One region of the Corynebacterium pseudogenitalium genome, then DNA from elsewhere that is predicted to be linked to it. Evidence: predicted binding sites of a transcription regulator. Region 1 holds the regulator's gene; each other region holds the start of a gene.

The links. The regulator LexA, encoded in region 1, represses DNA repair genes until DNA is damaged. The targets are predictions, from matches to a motif close to CGAACANNTGTTCG.
Region 2: a site for LexA is predicted at 1,253-1,266, ahead of KBP54_RS08925 (HNH endonuclease signature motif containing protein). Genes of this name have one in related genera too.
Region 3: a site for LexA is predicted at 1,608-1,621, ahead of KBP54_RS04295 (HNH endonuclease signature motif containing protein). Genes of this name have one in related genera too.

Annotation. Positions count from the first base shown of each region.
Region 1 is NZ_CP072934.1:1,377,620-1,381,729, reverse strand. It holds gene KBP54_RS06670 (1-phosphofructokinase family hexose kinase) at 1-128, opposite strand, end outside; gene KBP54_RS06665 (DeoR/GlpR family DNA-binding transcription regulator) at 288-1,073, opposite strand; gene lexA (transcriptional repressor LexA) at 1,210-1,893, opposite strand; gene KBP54_RS06655 (hypothetical protein) at 2,098-2,490, shown strand; gene nrdR (transcriptional regulator NrdR) at 2,540-3,001, shown strand; gene hrpA (ATP-dependent RNA helicase HrpA) at 3,015-4,110, opposite strand, start outside.
Region 2 is NZ_CP072934.1:1,852,221-1,856,330, reverse strand. It holds gene KBP54_RS08930 (serine hydrolase) at 1-795, shown strand, start outside; gene KBP54_RS08925 (HNH endonuclease signature motif containing protein) at 1,296-2,516, shown strand; gene KBP54_RS08920 (putative Ig domain-containing protein) at 2,535-4,110, opposite strand, start outside.
Region 3 is NZ_CP072934.1:884,896-889,005, forward strand. It holds gene KBP54_RS04290 (DUF488 domain-containing protein) at 1-43, opposite strand, end outside; gene KBP54_RS04295 (HNH endonuclease signature motif containing protein) at 54-1,544, opposite strand; gene KBP54_RS04300 (hypothetical protein) at 1,691-2,032, shown strand; gene KBP54_RS04305 (2'-5' RNA ligase family protein) at 2,039-2,536, shown strand; gene KBP54_RS04310 (FUSC family protein) at 2,463-3,599, opposite strand; gene KBP54_RS04315 (MFS transporter) at 3,750-4,110, shown strand, end outside.

The DNA.
Region 1 (4,110 bases):
GCCACGTTGACGCCTTTTCCGCCAGCTTCTCGCGTAGCGGTAATGGCACGGGCGACTTCGCCGCGACGCAACGTTGCTACAGAAAGCGTTGCATCTGTACTTGGATTCGGAGTGAACGTCAGAATCATGTGGCGCATCCTTAGAGTAATTGGTGCTCTGTGGGGTAGCGCCTACCGAAAGTCTGTTGTGCAGCTGCAGTATCGAAAAGCGCTACTAAAGCCATAATGCCCGATTATGTCCGTTAATGCAATAGAACGGGCACAATCGGGCATTTGATTCCTTTTGTTTCACTCTTCGGCAAGGACGACCTTGATTCCACGCTCCCGCAATTCGCTGACAAAGCTCTCTGGTGCGTCTGTGTCGGTAACAACGACGTCAATTGCGTCTAGCGGCGCAAAGCTAACTAGATAATCATTGCCGAGCTTCGTGGAGTCGCAGAGCACAACTACCTTGCGTGCATTGGTGACCATTGAAGATTTGACCGCAGCCTCTTGGGCGTCGGCGGTAGAGAGGCCGTGGTCAATAGTCAAGGCATTCGTGCCAATAAAAGCAACATCTGCACGCATAAGCGCGAGAGTGCGTAATGCCGTATCGCCTACAACAGCTTGGGTGATTGCACGGACTGTCCCCCCGAGGAGCTGAACGTCTGTAAGCCCGCAGGATGATAGGTCTAGCGCGATCGGGAGGGAGTTCGTAACTATAGACCAATGTTGTGTTTTTCCTGCTGCGGCAATAAGATCGGCCAGTCCATTGATGGTGGTGCCGGCGTCGAGAAAGATGCCAGCGCCAGGATCCTCTGGGAGAAACTGTGTCGCAGCGCGCGCGATCGCCGATTTGGCGGTCGGTGCCGACCGGAACCGGGCATCAAGAGAAAACTCTGTGGTGAGAAATGATTGGCTAGCGACGGCTCCGCCGTGAACGCGGTGGACAATTCCTTCATTATGGAGAATTGCCAAGTCCCGCCTGATGGTCTCGGCTGTTACATCAAACCGTTCGGCCAGCTCCGTAACATTCACGCGTCCTTCGACTGCGGTAAGTGACGCGATCTGCCTTCTTCTCTCTTCGGCGTACATACAACTCCTCCGTGGGGCAACCACGAATCAGCAGGGTTCAAAAATTAGGTTGCCCCTATTGTTGCAAAACCGTGCGCCCGAATGCTTTTACATGTGTTTGATAGCCCCCGGTTGGGGGCGAAATGGCGAAAAATGGCTACAGGGTCCGGAAAACAGAGACCACTTTGCCCATAATCTCGGCGTCGTTGCCTTGTATCGGAGAAAAGGCATCGTTATGAGGAATGAGCCATACTCCGGAAGAGTCCTTATGAAACTCCTTGACAGTTGCCTCCCCGTCAATTAGCGCTGCTACGAACTCGCCCTCTTCGGCAACATGTTGTGAGCGGATGACTACCCAGTCACCATTGAGAATGCCTGCATCGCGCATTGATTCTCCAACCACCTGAAGCATGAAGAGGTCGCCGCTATCGAGTAGTTCTTCCGGCAGGGGGTAGTAGTGTTCAATGTTTTCCTCTGCCAGGATCGGAGTTCCAGCGGCGATTTGGCCGAGGACAGGGATCATCCGTGCTGGAGAAGTTCCATCAATGTCCGCATCGTCTTTCGGTGTAACCGAACCTCCCATAGATTCTGGCAGGTGGCGGAGGTCTACGGCTCGTGGCTTGTTTGGGTCACGGCGAAGGAACCCTTTCTTTTCGAGCTCCTTCAGCTGGTAGGCGACAGAAGAAGTTGATTGGAGTCCTGCGGCGTCGCCGATCTCTCGAATGCTTGGTGGATAGCCACGTAATACGACGGCGTCGCGAATGACTTGAAGGATTCGCTTTTGTCTGTCTGAAAGTACGCTCATATCGAACTTTTCACTGGTTGTGTTCTTGCGTGCCATGGGTCCTCACATTGAGTCTCGATAGTGTCTTCTGTACAGAATATATCAAAGAGGGCAAATATGTTCGATAGTTGGGGGGGTTGTGGGGATCTGATATGAGATGGTATAAATCGAACATAGAAGTTAAATCGAACAAATACGCTAAAAATGTTTCGCGTGAGATGAGAAACCTTCGAATTCGCGAAATGAAGTAAGGGGCATTTTATGAGCATCATTGACCAGGCGAAAATAATTTCTACTCGTGCTGATATGGCGGGAGCTCCACTTGCACCACGGTCTTCAATGCCAGCTGAAGTGTGGGATTTTGTACCCATGCGGGGTGATCGAGGGGGTGAGCCGTCACGCCACGAGCAGGTTATCAACCAGAACTTTCGTTGCCGCTGGGCGGCTGCAGATGCTCCCGAGCCAACCGTTTATTCTTCCGCCGAGCCTCAAGAGCAGCGAGCAAACGTTCTAATGGGAGCCCTTCTTGGGGTAACTATGTTCGTCGCTGTACTTATCTCGGGCGATTTCGGTAATAGCGAGTGGGACTCGGTGTCGCGGGACGATTCGAACGTTGCTCATAGCTATGAAGTCGCTTCTGCAGCGCAACGTTAACCCGCTAATGTAGGGGGTGATAACTGTTCTCCGAGAAAGTGGGGTGTAGATGTACTGTCCGTTTTGTCATCACGAACAATCGCGAGTTACAGATTCTCGTGTTGTAGACGGGGGCTCTGCTATCCGGCGGCGGCGAGAGTGCACATCGTGCGGGGGCCGATTCACAACGATCGAGAAGGCCGTGCTGACCGTTGTGAAGCGCAATGGAGTAACTGAACCGTTCGACAAGGAAAAGTTGATCGTTGGTGTTCGGCGTGCTTGTCAAGGCAGGAACGTTAGCGACGACGCATTGAAGCGGCTAGCGCAGCAAGTAGAGGAGACGGTTCGGGCCCAAGGAAGTTCTCAAGTTGCGGCAAATGACATTGGACTGGCGGTATTGGAACCGCTTCGCACACTGGACGAAGTTGCGTACCTGCGATTTGCCTCGGTGTACAAGTCTTTTGAAAGCGCCGAAGATTTTCAGTCGGAAATCCGCTTGATGAAACGACGCGAGCGAGAGGGACTGGAATAAAGTCCGAGGCTCACTAGCGAAGTTTATCGACCATTTTTTCAATACGACGCACGCTCACAGGCTTTTGGGTGCCAAGGTGTTGTGCAAACAAACTCACTCGCAGCTCCTGAATTCGCCACATCACGTCCTTGTATGCGCGTGTCTTCCTGCGTTGGGCAGGGAGCTGTTCCAATCGTCGCTCTAGGTAAGCCTTAGCATTTGCTACTTCAGCCTGCCGCTCTTCGTCACGTTCCGGTTCCGCTTCTAGATGCTCAAGCCGTATCTGGATTGCCTCTATGTAACGGGGGAGGTGCTGTAGGTGTTGCATGCCATGAACCGTGATAGCGTTCGCGGGCAGCATGAATGCTAGTTGCTCCCGAATATCGTCAATCGCAGGACCAGACCAATTCTTGAGCTCTTGCATCAAATCTGAGTATGCAGCGAGACCTGGCGCGATCGATACAATTGATCGTCGGACAGCTCCCGGAATAGTCGGTTTAATTTTCGCACATAGTGCGTCGAAATCAGCAGGTGACCTCACAGGGCCGCCGGCTTGAATCATCGCGTCGCGGATTGCTGCAACGCGAGCGTCTTCGACAAGGCCGGAAGCCCCGCCATGTGGATACCTATCAACAGCGACACGTTGCTGTAGTGGCAGTCCCTTCGTCATCTGAGTATCGGAAACCTCGATTGCCCGCAGCAGCAACGTGAGCGTTGCCGTCATCATTGATGCATCAGCACTCGCCCGGGTTGGATGCACAGCAACGCGAACGCCTTTGGGAGTCACCTCGAGCGCAGGATAGGCCTCGACTTTGTTGCCATCAATGGTTGTGGTCGTACTTTCGGGAATATCGCCGAGTGTGTCTTCGGTCCATACAGGAACTTCGGCAGTTTCAGAGTGGCGGCTTGCTTTCGCGACTGAAGAACGAATCTGTGTGGCCCGACGCTTCTTCAAAGCAAGGAGACTCTTGTCTGAGTCGACAATCTTCCCACGTTTATCAATGACTGCAAACGTTATGAGCAAGTGCGGTGGCAGCAGGTGCGTGCGGAAATCATGCCCGCTAATGCCGCTGGCACCCAATTCAGTGAGGGCCTGAGCCAGTGCTTCGGTAACCGACGTGCGTGGATCG
Region 2 (4,110 bases), 470 kb from region 1:
GCCTGCGGGACACCCACTAACGACGCCCCGCCGACCATCACCGTCACCTCAACGACAACGCACCCGAACGCTCAGCCGCCTGTACCAGTTGACGAGCCGGTGGGCGAAGTGGGCGTCGATAAGCTGCTCTCCACTATCGCCGACGAAGTTGCCAACCAGTTCGGAGGCACCGTCGCCGTCGCCGCGGGCGGCGTAGGAAGCAGCGACGACCCAGCGATGCCAGCCTGGTCCACCATCAAAGTCCCACTCGCAGTCGCCGCGTACCGCGTGGCGCCCGACACCGCGCAGCTCGCAGCACCCGCCGCGATCACCGCCTCAGACAACGACGCCGCACTGCAACTCTGGAACGCCCTGCCACCCGGCGCAGGTGACACCGTCCTCAGCGACGGCGGCGTACCGAAAACCATCAACACTGAACGCATCCGCCCCGAGTTCTCAACCTTCGGCCAAACCATGCTTACCGCCGCCGAGGAATCCACCTTCATGTCCAATCTGAGCTGCCTGAGCGGCGCCGTACCCGTCCTTGAACTGATGGGGCAAATCGTAGCCGGGCAAAACTACGGCCTCGGCCAGCTCCCCAATGCGCGGTTCAAAGGCGGGTGGGGACCCTCGGCGTCCGGTGGATACGAAGTGCGCCAGATGGGACTCGTGTCAAATTCCGCTGGGCAGGACGTTGCATTGGCTTTGGTCGTTGTCCCCGCCGACGGCAGCTACCAAACCGGCCAAGCTATGGCCAACGCCGTTGCGGAACGGCTCCGGAGCCAGCTGGATCAGCTGCCGGTTGCGGCATGCTGATTGTTTGATGAGGGTGTCCGCGGGGCGGACAAACAGCTGGCGAAGCTTGGCTCAACCCACCTCTCAATAAGTAAGGTTTCCGCGGGGCGGACAATTTACCCGTTATTGCAAAGCAACCTCGCGCACAGTCCGCTGCGCGGACTCCAACGAAGCTTTAGTCGACTCCAGTAGCATTCCGCGGCGCGGACAGAGCGCGAAAGCCAATTGGGCGAGTCGAGATTTGAGCTGTCCGCGGCGCGGACACTTCGAGCCCTTTGTGACGGCCTTGTTCACAGTCCGCGGCGCGGACAGAGCGAGTTCAGCTCAAGACCCCAACGATTGCATCAAGGTGTCCGCCGCGCGGACACCCACCCACACACCCGTGCTCGAAGGCGGGCGTCGCAAAGCACCCCGCGCACTGTCCGCGGCGCGGACACCCATCAACAAATATTTGGATAAACCTCTTGACACTACCATTCGAACACGTATACTAAAAAACAACCAAGACACCAGGGGGAACCATGCACACCACCATCGACGCCGACACCATCATCAACACCATCGTTGAAAGCGCACGCCTGTTCGCATACTCACACGCGGAAATACTGACCGCGATCGCCGAATTCGACACCCATAACCTCGCCGAGCACTACGGCTGCGCTTCTACCGGGGCATGGCTTGCCAGAGTGTTAAAAATGAAACGCACCCGCGCCTACGAATACGCCGCCGTCGCACGCAAACTCACAAGCTTTCCCACCATCCTCGACGCGCTGCGACAAGGAAGTATCGACTACACCAGTGTGCGCTACATGCTTGACTACGCCACCGAGGCAAACCAACACGAACTCGTAGAAATAGCCGCCGAATCTGGCTACCAAGGCCTCGTACACGCCCTGGCAGGCGCAACCCCCACCGACAAACAACCCCAGGATGCTGGTGAACACTGCGGGCTGACCATCCGCGAAGACGGCCAATACCTACGCGGCTGGTTTTGCATGAACGCTACCGACGGTGTGGCCTTTCAAGCAGCCCTGCGGGCAGGAGCACACGCCTATGCGGATGACAACGCGATGGATGAGGCGGATGCGCAGATGATGCGCTCGACCTTCGGGCTGCCACCGGCACGGTTGATGCTGCAATCACTGATGGGGATGGTGCACATGGTGCGCACCGGGGCCGCCACACACGCCACGATGGCGCCGGCGGCACAGGTGATGGTGCATATGACATCAGATGGGCGAGCATTTTTGCCGAATCACATGGCGGCGCCTGCCGCACGGCTTGCCAACTTGGTAGATCATGCAGATTTGATGGGTGTGCTCTATGACGCCCAGGGGCAGGTGATTAGGTTTGGGCGCAAACGCCGTTTGGCAAGCCCGAAGCAGGTGCAGGTGCTGCTAGGGATGTGGGGGCATAAGTGCGCGGTGCCAGGCTGTGGGCATACGCGGTTTTTACAGATGCATCATATTCGGGATTGGGCCGAGGGCGGCACCACGGATTTGGAGAATTTGGTGCCGTTGTGCTCGCGGTGTCATTCGTTGGTCACGGATGGGTTTATCCGTGTGGTCAAGCCTGGTCCGACGTTGTATTTCCGGTTTGCCAGTGGTGAGCAGTGGGTGTGTGAGCCTGGTCGGGTGGGGTATCGCGATGATGCTGCCGAGATTGAGTTGGATGGGTGGGGTGTGGATTCGTTTGCGGATGAAGCCGCACCGACGTGGGACTGGGACACACCAAAAGTCTAAGCACGTCGGCGCGCCCTCTTACGGCAGCATCGACTGAATCTGCTTCATGAGCTGAGGATTCGTAGCGACGATGCCACCAACCAACGCGATGATGCCCAGAATTACCAGTGCGGCGATTCCACCCTTCGAGGAACCGGAAGCGCTGCCGTCCTCTGCAACCTGAGGCTGCGTTGGATCTGAGGTAGGAGGCTCGGATTGTGCGGTAGTCGCCGTAGCTTTCTCAGACGGTGCTGCAGACGATGTTGTCTTGCCTGTTGACTTAGTCGGAACCGGTGTCTGGCGAGGAGGCTCTGCAGCGGGAGTCGTCTCTTTCGGCTTCTGTGGAGCTGATGTAGAAGGCTTCGAAGCGGTTGTTGTCTTGGTTGGGCGAGGCTTCGGCACCGACAGCGTGATTGTCTCGGAAGCTTGATTGCCAGCTTCATCCGTGGCGGTGATGACTACACGGTGTGTGCCCGAATCTTTGGTCGAACCAACAATCCGGTTCCCTTTATGCCGCAGTCCGGCTGGCAGGCCGGTCACGGACAAAGCGGTCTTGGTTGCGTCCTCGACTCGGATAGGCAAGTCGAACTTGGTTGCCGCAGGCGGGTTGTGGTCCACCAAGATGCGAGGCCGGACGGTGTCCACCACGCGGAATCCAATTGCGCCCTGGCCCGTATTTCCAGCCGCATCAAACGCCTCGACGGAAGTCTGGAAGTTGCCCAGCGCTGAAGGTGTACCGCTGATGGTGCGGGAGCTTTCGTCGAAACGCAGACCGTGTGGGAGACCCGAAACGGTAACCCGTTCCACCCCTACGCCGTCTGTTGCATCAACAACATGCGAGAACGGTGTACCAATTTCGTGCTCAAACTCGGCGTTTTGCACTGTTGGGGCAGTGGTGTCCTCTACCACCAGCTCGAGCTCCGCCTCGGATGTATTGCCACTGGTATCAGTAGCGATGACGGTGACAGAGTGCGAGCCGACCGCGTCAGTGACGCCATCGATGACGCCGTTGGTGTCGTCATAAGACAAGCCTCGGGGGAGGCCGTCGACGCGCACACTGACTGGGGTTGCGTCGTCAACCTCAATGCTGATGGAGTCATTGAATTCTGAATTGGCTTCCCAGCGAGCGCTGCTCCGCATGTTGATGGCTGGCTTCTTCGTGTCGCGCACCTCGAGCTGAACTGTTTCCGTTGCAGTATTGCCAGCGGCGTCCGTGGCGGTTACCTGAAGCTCGTGCGTTCCGACGACGGTGGTCGTGCCGTAGATGTACTCCCTAAATGACACGAGGCCATCAGGGAGTGCACTGACTGTCACAGTAAGGAAACTGTCCCTGTTATCAGTGACCGGAATCTTGAGGTCGGCGTACTCGCCAGCCTCCAGGACCAGCGCAGTGGTATCGATGACGGGCGCAGTGGCGTCGTTAATCTGGAAACTGATACTGCTCGATTTTTCGTTCCCACGTGCGTCGCGTGCCGTCACGGTTGCATCTTGTTCCCCTGGCTTCGTCGGCGTCCCTCGAACAGTGACGGTGGCGCGGAGCCGTGGCTCGTCGTACTGAATGTCCGCATACAGACCTTCTGGCAGGTCGGTTACCTCGACAGTCAGCTCGTTGTAC
Region 3 (4,110 bases), 490 kb from region 1:
GGTCAAACTCGAGGTTTGAATGGCCGACGGTAAAGATCTTCATGCCTCCGACCCTAGGCGCTTTGAGATAGTGGAGCCGTAACGGGAGGTGAGAGGCCTGGCGGATACAAGGCGGGGTCACGCTCTCCGGTCCGTACGCAGTTGCACCTGCCTTTTGCGGCGTAGATTCTGCTGACTGCCGAGTGTTTCGCAGGCACCGATTGGTTGAATTTCATTGGATCGGACGGGTGCTTTCGGTATCCCGCTTTGCCTGTTTGCGGGTCGAAATCCATGTAGTCCTTGTTAAAGGAGCCGTCTCTGTTGTCGTTGTTGTATCTGTGGTGCTCGCGGCAAAGACCAGTGAGGTTTTCGATATCGGTGTGTCCGCCCTTTATCCAGGCGAGGATATGATGTGCCTCACATTCTGACATAGGGGTGGTGCAGCCGAGCCAGGAGCATACTCCTTGGATGGCGAACATTGCGATTCGCTGTTCGACCGATGCGAGCCGGGTGGTTCTCCCCATCCACAGTGGTACTGAGGTGACGCCGTCCACTTGGAGGAGGAAGTCTGTAGTTCCGTCCATGCCGAGGCGTACAAGATCGAAACAGTCGACTTCGATGCCGGTGTTGGTGCCGTAAAGCATGGAAGCATCGCCGTCGGCGAGGTCGTCGAGAGTAAGTGCAATGACCACCGAGGCAGCGCCGCCGTTCGCCTTCTGGTGCGATTGCTCGTGTTGTTTGAAAATGGCGAAGAACTGGTCGAACCGACGTTGCTGCCGGGTGCGGGAGTCCACTTCGTCGTGCATCGCTGCTGGAAGGTTGGAGTTTGGCGCGAGGCCCTTGTCTGTGTGCGCTTTGATCAGGGCGGCATCTCCAGCCGTAGCGTTGATGTAGATGTCTACAGTGCCATCCGATTTGCGACGACCAATGGACATGCCACGATTTTCATACCCGGCATTAGGGTTGGTATGTGGGGCGTGTTTCCGGTTGACGTCGCTGACTGCGCGGCGAACGAACTGCCGGAGGTCTTCGGGGTTGCGACGTAAGCCCTCGGTCATGGCTGCGGAGTAGATGCGGGTGCGTTCGTCCACGCCAGCTTTGAGCAACTTGTCGAGTTCGCGCCGGATGATGTTTTGCTTCTCTGCACTAACCTGGGAAGACGTTCTTCTGGCAGTTGCCTGCTGCTGCTCCACTTCATGGGTGCGAGCGAAAAGCTCCTCGGTGCTTTCCTCGCTGGCCGGGGGAATGCTAGGTGCTGGCGGCTGGCCGAAGAGGAGTCGGCCGCGTTCAAGGCGGTTGTAGGCTTCGCCCTTTGACAGGTCGAGGCACTGCTGGAGGTACGCGTTGGGGTAGTTAGCGCCGACAATTCGGCCAGCTTCTTCGCGCTCGGCGATGAAGGCGAACGCGGCGTCGATAGTTGCCTTCTTTTTGAATTGCTCCTCGAGGCGTTCCATTTCGTGCCGGATATCACTGAATGTGAGGGCGGAGGGGTCGGCGAAAAGCTCACTTAACGTGCGCAGCGCTGCCGAAATATCGTTGACGCATCGGGTGATTGTGCTGGTCATGCCCCCTCTTTTCGTGAGTTGCTCTCACCCTATCAACCCCCGCCGACACAGATCGGCACGATTCGAACAAATGAACGAACTTTCTGGCGGTTTGGTACGTTGAGACGTGGCAGACAATCACTTGAGGGTGGAGGCGCTCGACGAACATGGCAAGCAATGACAGTGATGATCGCTACCGGTACATGGGTCTCGAGATGATTCCGACGCCATGTTGCAAAGCGAAAACCAGTGAGCCTTGCCTAGGGACGGGGTGGATGTGGCGGGTTGGAAACGGTGTCATGGCGCTGAAGCTCAACGATGACAAAGTGCTCACCGGCACTGGATATGGGTTTGATGACTACAAAGATTGGGGCCGAGGAGGCGACCTACAAGACGTGATCTTAAGCGCTGCCGCCGACGGGCTGAGCCTTCCCGATGCCCTCGAGCGTGTCCGCAAGGCGTTCGGCAACCCCGACGTTATCGTGGACCTGAAAGACATCAACGAGTGAGGTCGTATGTCCCCGGAGAACATTTTGCTGCGCTTGCCGAAGACGCAGGAGCAGGAGATTCGCAAGATTTATGAGGAGCTGGCGCAGCGCGGATTTCCCGTTCAGCAGCAGCGCCCGCACGTGTCAGTGACGTTCGCTCCTCAGATGGCTCGAAAGGTGATCGCCCGAGCAGGGGAACTCCTGCCCCAGTTATTGCCTGCGCGTCTGGACAGGGTAGGCACGGTGGTGTTCGGGACGAAGTCGAAGCAGACGGTGGCGTGGCTGCTGCAGGGCCCGGACGAGCTTGAGCGAGCAGCGCGGGAGCTCAACGAGCTCAATCCCGATGGCCGTGGTGCTCGGTGGATTCCGCACCTAACGATGGGGCTGCGCCTGCCGAAGGCGATCGTAGGGGACTATATCCAGGCACTTGCTGAAGTGACATCGCCACACTTCAGGGCTGTGGATGTGGAGTATGCGGCGCTGTATCAGCCGCGGTTTGGGTCAGAGTATCGGTTCGAGCCTTAGGAGCTTGAGACTTCGGCGCAGCAACGTTGAAGCGTTGTCGCACCAGGTGCGGGTTCGTTTTCGTGTATCCGATGGCGATAATTACGAGTGCTGACGCGGCACCGAGGATGGTTTCCGCACTGCGCGCAAGGAGCATTGGCGCGACGGGGGCAGGTTCGACGGCTTGGATCATCAGCAGGGCGGTCGGGGTGATGAAGCTCGCTGCCAGCGTGTAGTTGCGGGTGACATAGGTTTCGGTCAAGAACTGCAGGATGATGATCCATATCACGAACTGCCATTCCTGCATGTGGTGCGAGAGGAGGAACCCGGCGACGAGAATGCCGGAAAGGGTGCCGAGCATACGTTGCAAGGCACGAAAGTACTGCACGCGGTAGCGGTTGTTGACCAGCGGCACTACCGCAGCGACCATCGCCCAGTAGAAGTGCGACAGCGGGTCAATGAGAGCGACGGAGATGATGCCGATCGTTCCAGCGAGCAGGGGAGCGAGGAAGAATCGCGCTGCCTCTCGCTTCAGCGCCTGCTTATCGACGCCCACTTCCTCCCCTCGCGGTTCACGCACATTGGGACCTTCCCCTATGAGGTGCGATATTCTCCCGAGCCCAAAGCAAAGACCGGCCGTCGCAGCAGCGACTGCTGTAGCGATCAGTGGGTGTGCCGGGTGGGCAAGGGACCCCACCGCGGCGATTGCGAAGAGTACGAAGACGGACCCGGTTGGGCGTGTACCTGACCACAGCGCGATGGTCGCCCACACCGAGGACGCGACGGCAGAGATGAGCATAATGAGCCATTGGTTGGTGTGGGTCCAGGACATCGTCGCGCCAATTGCGATCGCGACCACGATGGCGGTACCAGCAAGGAGCTGGTGCCGTGCCCTGTCCTGACGGGTTTCGTGGCGTCCGTAGACACCGGTGAACGCGCCGAAGTTGGCGTAGATGGCGAGGTCGAAACGGCCGATCCACAGCAACAGCAGTAGTGGGATGGCTACCCCGGCGGCTGTGCGAAACGCCGGGATGTGGTCCCGTCGTGCGGGTGCCATCGTGAACATGGCGCGAAAATGGTTCAAAGATCAGCCCTTTCTCCCGGAAGTAACAGAGTTGTTACCTTAGCCCCCTGCCAGCCCTCTGTCACAGAACCCAAAAACGCCAATTGTGTCGGAGGCGGACGTACACTAAGTCCATTCAAATTCTCTTTTGACTGCGAGGGAGTAGCGGACATGGCTGCGACTGAAGGGCATATTCAATCCGCTGGGAAAATCCCGGCACGTCACCTGATGGTCATTATCGGTGCCTTGCTGGTAGAGGTGGCGTTTTCAATAACGCTGACTGGTCTGAGTTTCTTTACACCGGCGGTGCTCGGGGACTTTCCTGGGACCCGTGCAGGTGCGTTCATGATTTATTTCACTTTGTATGGCTTCGCTTCCGCGGCGTCAATGCCGGTGGCTGGCATGCTCATTGACCGAATCAAGGCGCCTGGCTTGTTGGTCCTTGGTGGTCTCATTGCTGCGGGTGGCTTGGTTGTCTTTTCCGCCGCACAATCTCTGTGGTGGTTTTATGCAGCCGGAATCGTCATTGGTA